2 regions of the Rhodococcus qingshengii JCM 15477 genome follow, and region 2 is predicted to be linked to the other one. Evidence: riboswitches for the same ligand, from Rfam matches in the RefSeq annotation. Region 2 holds a riboswitch; the other holds the start of a gene.

Region 1 (3,407 bases), 1.2 Mb from region 2:
CGCTCGAAGCACGCGAAAGCACGCTCTTCGCAGTGACCTCGACGGTGACGCTGCCGACAGCGGTGGGGGTACCCGAGATGGTGCCGTCCTGTGCGAGGGACAGTCCGCCGGGCAGAGTGCCACTGGTGAGTGCAAAGGTTGCGCGCGCATCGGCGGCAGTGAGCTTCTGCGAATACGCCTTACCTACCTGAGCGGCAGGCAATTCGACGGTCGCGGGTAGCGGGTACGCAGCAACGACTGTCACCTTGCCCCCGTTGGTCGTCGACGCGATGGCGCCGGTCGAGGTGTCGAGCGCGAGGTTTTTGACCTTCTCCAGTGCCGGAACCTTGGTATCGGTCAGAGCGGTGGTGGCGCGGGTCGTCAGATCGACCGACCACAGGTGTCCGTTCATGACGTCCGCGACATATGCAATGCCTGCCGCAGCGTCGACGACCACGCCGTTGGGAATCGCGGTCGGAGACAGCGTGGTCTTCGACAGAACCGCGCCGGCCGGGGTGATCGCCCACAGGTTGGTTGCCCGGGTGTCGGTCATGTAGATGTTGCCGGTGTTCGTGTCGACATCGACGTCGACCGGGTAGAGGTTGTCGGCACGCACGATCGACTTGAGTGCTCCGCCCTTGCGTACGTCCGCCTGCCACAGCGTGCGGCCGTAATTCTCGTCGAAGAAGTTGGTGTCCGCGATGTAGAGGAAGCCGCGGACACTGTCGAAGGCGAGCTTGGTCGGCGTTGCCGACTTGTGGACCAGAATGCTCGACACGGCGTCGGCGGCGTTGGGGTCGACGACTCGGATGTTGCCGGACTTGTAGTCCGAGAAGTACGCGCGGTGTGTTGTGGGATCGACGACGACATCGTTGATCTGCGGACGCGAGCCGTCGGGGTTCTTCTCGCTCAGCGTGACCGTCTTTTCGACCTTCCCGGTCTTCGTGTCGACAATCGAGATCGCGCCGCCGTAGGAGGAGGACACGTATGCGCGTCCGAGGCCTGAGTCGACGGCAAGTGCCGACGGGTAACCGACGACGCCGTCGATGGTGCCGACGGACTTGCCGGTGTTCGTGTCGACGACGGACAACGAGCTGGTCGGTCCGCCGTACTGCGTGATGTATCCGCGGTGGGTTGCCGAGTCGACGACGATGTCGCCGGGCTGGGTTGCGGAATAGCTTCCGACAACACCGTGTGTCGGATCCTCGGGTGAGGCGTGTGCAGCGGGAGCAGTGACGGCCAGGCCGACAGCAGCAGCGGCGACGGCGAGTGATGCGGTGACCGCACGCCGACGGTATTGCAGTTTCATGAGGGGTGCCCTACTTCTTTGGAAGACTCTGCGAAACCTGCCCAATCGAGGCAAGTCAGGCAAACCTAACCTAAGTTTCGATCTCGATGTTGAGACACGGGCCACACCTTGGGCCCGGATCGACACACCTCTCAATCGCCCGAAATTGTATTTCCACACAACGTGTGACCTTGCTCACATTACGGATGGATAACGGAACGGACACAACCGGACATTCACTCGGGCACCCCCACCTACCTGGGAAGAGTCTCCTGCGCTTTGTGTGACGCGTTGTACGGCTTTCGCCACGCCGCGTTATCAAATGGTGACACGAGCGACTCGAGCCGTTACCGTCGTTTTCGGCCGGGAAACTCGGCCACCTCCGGCCCGCCGCGCCAAGCCTTGTCCCGCGGGTACCGGACTTCCGACAGAGCATTCCAGGGACGAGGACGGGGGACCCAAAGTCCTCTGTGAGAACAGAAAAGTTCTCCAGTGGACACCGGTTCGATCGCAAGACCGAATCTTGGGGTGAAGCCAGACCCTTTCCAGCCAGGAAAGGCGAGGCCGGGCGACCTCTCAGCCCGAACCCGACAGCTGACCTCGCAGGCGCGTGTGGAGAGGATTTCGACCATCATGAGCGGACGCCATCGCAAGCCCACCACCACCGGCCGCACTGTCGCCAAGGTCGCCGTCACCGGCGCCATCATGGGCGTAGCAGGAATTGCAGCCACCGGAACCGCAAACGCTGCCCCCGACTCCGACTGGGATCGTCTCGCCCAGTGTGAGGCCGGCGGAAACTGGGCCATCAACACAGGCAACGGTTACCAGGGCGGACTGCAGTTCTCCCCCAGCACGTGGAACGCACACGGCGGCGGACAGTACGCAGCCACCGCAAACCAGGCCACTCGCGAGCAGCAGATCGTTGTTGCCGAGCGTGTTCTCGCAAACCAGGGTTGGGGCGCATGGCCGTCCTGCTCCTCCAGCCTCGGGCTGAGCAGCGGCGCCACCGAGCGTTCCGCTCCGGCCACGACGGCTCCTCAGGCAGCTCCGGCTCCGGCGCAGCAGGTCGCACAGACCGTTGCACACCCGGTCGCCGACGCCATCGATCAGGCAATCGCATTCGCCGAGGCCAACGGTATCCCGGTCGACCCGCAGATCCTCGCAGTCGCCGACACCGCGAAGTCGTTCCTCAAGTAACACCGGCAAGACTGTCCGCTCGGACGCTCGAACATCAAGAAGGCCCGCACCGATTCGGTGCGGGCCTTCTTCGTGTCGAGTTGTTATCGGTTGATGACGGTGTGCGGGTGTACGTAAGGAAGTGACTCCACCGGAACCGGAAAGGTGGTGTCCTCGCCGAAGGGTGAAAGTCCACCTGCGCGGGTCGATGACAATTCGGTCACTGCGTGATCTCCGTCTGCAGTTTCCGGCCATCCTGGATCTACATAGTGTTGCTTCGAATTGTTGGCCACGAAGTCATTTTGACAGGACGCCGTTACGCCGTACAGACCAGGTCTCTAATCTGATACCTGATGACCGAAACACGTGGCACCCCGGCGGGCAGTTCCGCAGCCGAAAGTCTGACCGATTGGCTCTCGGCGCGCAGTGACGCCGAGTTGACGGAGTTGCTGCGTCTGCGCCCCGATCTGGCCGTACCGCCGCCGAGCACGATGGTGGTTCTCAGCGGTCGGGCACAGCAACGCGCGTCGGTCAGCCGAGCCGCGGACGAACTCGACACCCTCGATTTCGGTCTTCTCGAATTGTTGGCACTGGCCGGCGCCGAGGAAACTCCGATGACGCGGGCGGAGCTCAACAGTGCGATCGCCGAACGCGCCCTGACCGGCAAGGGCAAGGTCACCAAGAAGGCCGTCGACAAGTCTCTGTCGAAGATGCGCGCGTCCGCCCTCATCTGGGGTGTCGATCCCATCAGCGTCGTCCCGGCAGTCATCGGGATGATTCCGTGGCGTGTGGGGCGCGCCCTCGAACCTGCCGAGGCGATGACCGAGACCGAGATCTCGGCTGCGCTCAACGCTCTGGACACCCGCGAGCGGGATCTCCTCGAGACACTCGCCAACTCCAGCCCGATCGGTCGCACCCGCGACGCTGCCCCCGGAACGCCGCCTGAGCGCCCGGTTCAACGACT
Region 2 (3,407 bases):
AGAATTTTGCTGAGATCGACATCCGGCGGGAAAGGCGTACCGCTCAGTTGGTCACGTTCGTCGTCGGTGAGATTCTGGAAGGCTTTGGTCACGTCGGCGATCTGCGTCTGCAGTTCACTCTGCTTGCGCTGCAAATCGTCACTGAGTGCGCGGGCTTGATCGGCGGCGGTTCGCGCTTCTTCGGCCGATCGCTTCGATGCTTCCGAGGCGGCACGCGCATCGGCAGTGGCTTGGTTGAACTGAGAGACCTGTACTGCCGCGTCGTTGGAAATCACGTCGAGCGCAGACATCTGGTCGAGCAACTGCTGCGGCGAGTCGCTCACCATCAACGCAAAGAGGCGATTGGTTCGCGCACCCTGGTAATTCGCTGTGGCAATACGGTTTACCGCCGGAGCGAACTCGGCGACGCGCGCCGAAGCCGCGTCGAGAAGACCCTGATCGGCTGCCGATCGCACGTCCGCATCATTCGCGACTGCCAGCTTCGCGTCGAGGTCGATCTGCGCGTTGTGCAGCGCTTCGTTGGTCTGCTCGGAAACCCGGGAGAGTTCACCGAGCTTGTCGAGCGCCTCGGTGGGGTTGGTGATGACGGGGTCGGCACCGGCCTGCATCGAAGGCCCTGCAACGAGTCCGAACGCCAGCACTCCCACTGTCAATGCGGCCCGTACTCGACTGTTGTTTTTCGATGAAACCACGGAATGCAACTCTCCGTCTCGGTGAAGCGACGCCGACCGGGGCCGGTCGACGATCTGTTAGCTGGCTGTCAACTATCCACAGTACCTGTCTCGGCCGCGCAATGTCTCGATAAGGTTACGGAACGGCATACGTTTGTGTCTACTCGCCGGTAGGCGTGTCGGGGTGAAGTACCGGGCGAATTGTCGCGAAACGAAAATGTGGGCCCCGAATCGAAGATTCGAGGCCCACATTCGAAGATCCGGAGCTCCCCCGAGCTCCGCCGCATCACAGCGGCGGATCGTTCCGACTGCCTACCGGAGACAGCCGTCGAGCGTGTTCAGAAATCAGTAACGGCGAGCGCCGTCGTACGGCATCGAGGACACCGGAGCGAGCTTCACGGGCTGACCAGCGGTCGACGCGTGGATGACATTGCCGTTACCGGCGTAGATGCCCGAATGCGATCCGCCGTAGAAGGAGATCACGTCGCCGACCTGAAGATCGGACTGTGCGACGGCAACGCCGGCTGCAGCCTGGTCGTAGCTCGTGCGAGGCAGGTTGAGACCGGCCTGCTTGTATGCCCACTGAACGAGACCGGAGCAGTCGAATGCGTCCGGGCCGGCTGCGCCGTACACGTACGGGGAGCCCAGCTTGCTCTCTGCGGCGCGAACTGCCTGCTCACCAACACTGGAGATGGGAGCGGCCGGTGCAGCCGGTGCGATGTCGGTGATGCCCGGAATGACCGGCAACTGAGGAATAGAAACGCCCGGAACCTCGAACGTGCCGACGCCGGGGATGGTGATGGGGTCTGCCGAGGCAGGTGCAGCGGTTGCAGCGAATGCTCCGACTGCGAGCGCGCCGGCTACTGCCAACTGCGCTGAACGCTTGAAACTCTGTGACGCCACTTAAGGGTTGCTCCATTTCTTCCATTCATCCGCCGACCGAGTTAGCTGACGGGTTCGGGCTGGGAAGATCAGCCCTACCCGCGTGGTCTGCAGCGATCCTGCGTGCTGCACCCCAGGCGGGATTCACCCCAGTGGAAACTTGGGTTCCCGGTTCGGGTTCCTCGCGGAGATCCCGATTAGGCGGTTCCTGACGATGCCGGTCCTGTTTGGTCCGGCAAGACTTCGTTAGGTCTCAGGAAGGTTACGAAATGATCGCGACGATGTCGACCGCTTCGTGACAATCGCGCCCGATTCGCCGGAAATCGTGGTGCCGCGCCCGCGATACGCCCGGCGGGTCACGGGGAGATAACAACAGGTCGGTTCGGCGACCCACTCCAGGCCGTCAAACCCGCGCCCGCTACCCACTGCCAAGGCTCACCAAACCCGACAATCCGATCTTCCATGCAGTTCAACGATGATTACTTGAAACTAGAACTTGTTCCGGTCACGGACGCGGTTTCAGCCGTCGACAGACGCACCGAAGACCCCCTCGACTCGCCCTACTCACAAGTAGGCGCGCGTCCACATTCGCGAGTTCCCACCGCAAGTGTGATCCTCGTCTCTCCTACTTTTGTCGGGCGTTCATCGACCGATTTCGCAACGGAAGTCCGTGCGGGTCGGATTCCGTGTCTGCACTCTCGAATTCGTGTCGGGGGGTACTTCTACTGTCTGCGGTGTGAGTCCCGCCTCGGCCCGAGAATTTCCGTCTCCGCCCCCGTTCTCCGACGGGGAGAAGTTCGACGTCGGGCGGCAACTGAGCTTCGACGAACTGGACACACCGCTGAGCGAGACAACATTTGTCGTCGTCGACCTCGAGACCACAGGGGGCAGCGCCGACCAGGACTCCATCACCGAGATCGGCGCCGTCAAGATCCGCGGCGGCGAGGTACTGGGCGAAATGGCAACACTCGTCGACCCCGGCCGGTCGATTCCGCCCTACATAGTCGAACTGACCGGAATCACCACGGCCATGCTGATCGGCGCACCTCCCATCGAACGTGTCCTGCCTGCATTTCTCGAGTTCGCCGAGGGCGCGGTGCTGGTGGCACACAACGCGCCGTTCGACATCGGTTTCCTCAAAGCAGCGGCGTCACGCAGCGCGCGCCCGTGGCCTGCGTTCCGTGTCCTGTGCACCGTCAAACTCGCCCGGCGCGTACTCACACGCGACGAAGCACCTTCGGTGAAGCTCTCCGCACTCGCCCATCTCTTCCAAGTGACCACCCAGCCGACGCACCGGGCTCTCGACGACGCGCGTGCGACCGTCGACGTCCTCCACGGACTGATCGACAGGGTCGGAAACCAGGGTGTCCACAGTTACAGCGAACTAGTCGACTACCTGCCCAACATTTCCTCGCATCAACGGGCCAAACGGTCCTTCGCCGCAAACCTGCCGCGAAGCCCCGGTGTCTACCTTTTCCGCGGTCCTTCCGACGAAGCCCTCTACATAGGAACTGCTACCGACCTTCGACGCCGCGTCCGCAACTACTTCACCGGTTCGGAGACCCGCGGCCGGATGAAGGAAATGGTCGCGCTGGCCACCCGTGTGGACCATGTCGAGTGCGCGCACGCTCTCGAGGCCGGGGTGCGTGAACTACGACTGCTGAGCGCGCATGCGCCGCCGTACAACCGTCGCTCCAAGTTTCCCAAGCGAGGTTGGTGGATCACCCTCACCGACGAGGCGTTTCCGAGACTGTCCGTGGTTCGCACGCCCACGGCCGATTCGATCGGCCCGTTCACCTCTCGCGGCGACGCAGTCGACGTCGCCGACACCGTCGCAGAGTTCAGTCGTCTGCG

What was found. A riboswitch is a leader RNA that binds a small molecule or an ion and turns the genes downstream of it on or off. The one in region 2 is predicted to bind cyclic di-AMP.
Region 1: linked by a shared signal. The riboswitch ahead of M0639_RS22625 (transglycosylase family protein) and the one ahead of M0639_RS16915 (C40 family peptidase) in region 2 are both predicted to bind cyclic di-AMP.

What each region holds. Positions count from the first base shown of each region.
Region 1 covers NZ_CP096563.1:4,957,014-4,960,420, forward strand. The annotation lists gene M0639_RS22620 (YncE family protein) at 1-1,288, opposite strand, end outside; cyclic di-AMP (ydaO/yuaA leader) riboswitch at 1,683-1,892, shown strand; gene M0639_RS22625 (transglycosylase family protein) at 1,901-2,464, shown strand; gene M0639_RS22630 (hypothetical protein) at 2,548-2,736, opposite strand; gene M0639_RS22635 (helicase-associated domain-containing protein) at 2,797-3,407, shown strand, end outside.
Region 2 covers NZ_CP096563.1:3,723,771-3,727,177, forward strand. The annotation lists gene M0639_RS16910 (C40 family peptidase) at 1-692, opposite strand, end outside; gene M0639_RS16915 (C40 family peptidase) at 1,017-1,574, opposite strand; cyclic di-AMP (ydaO/yuaA leader) riboswitch at 1,589-1,767, opposite strand; gene M0639_RS16920 (DEDD exonuclease domain-containing protein) at 2,290-3,407, shown strand, end outside.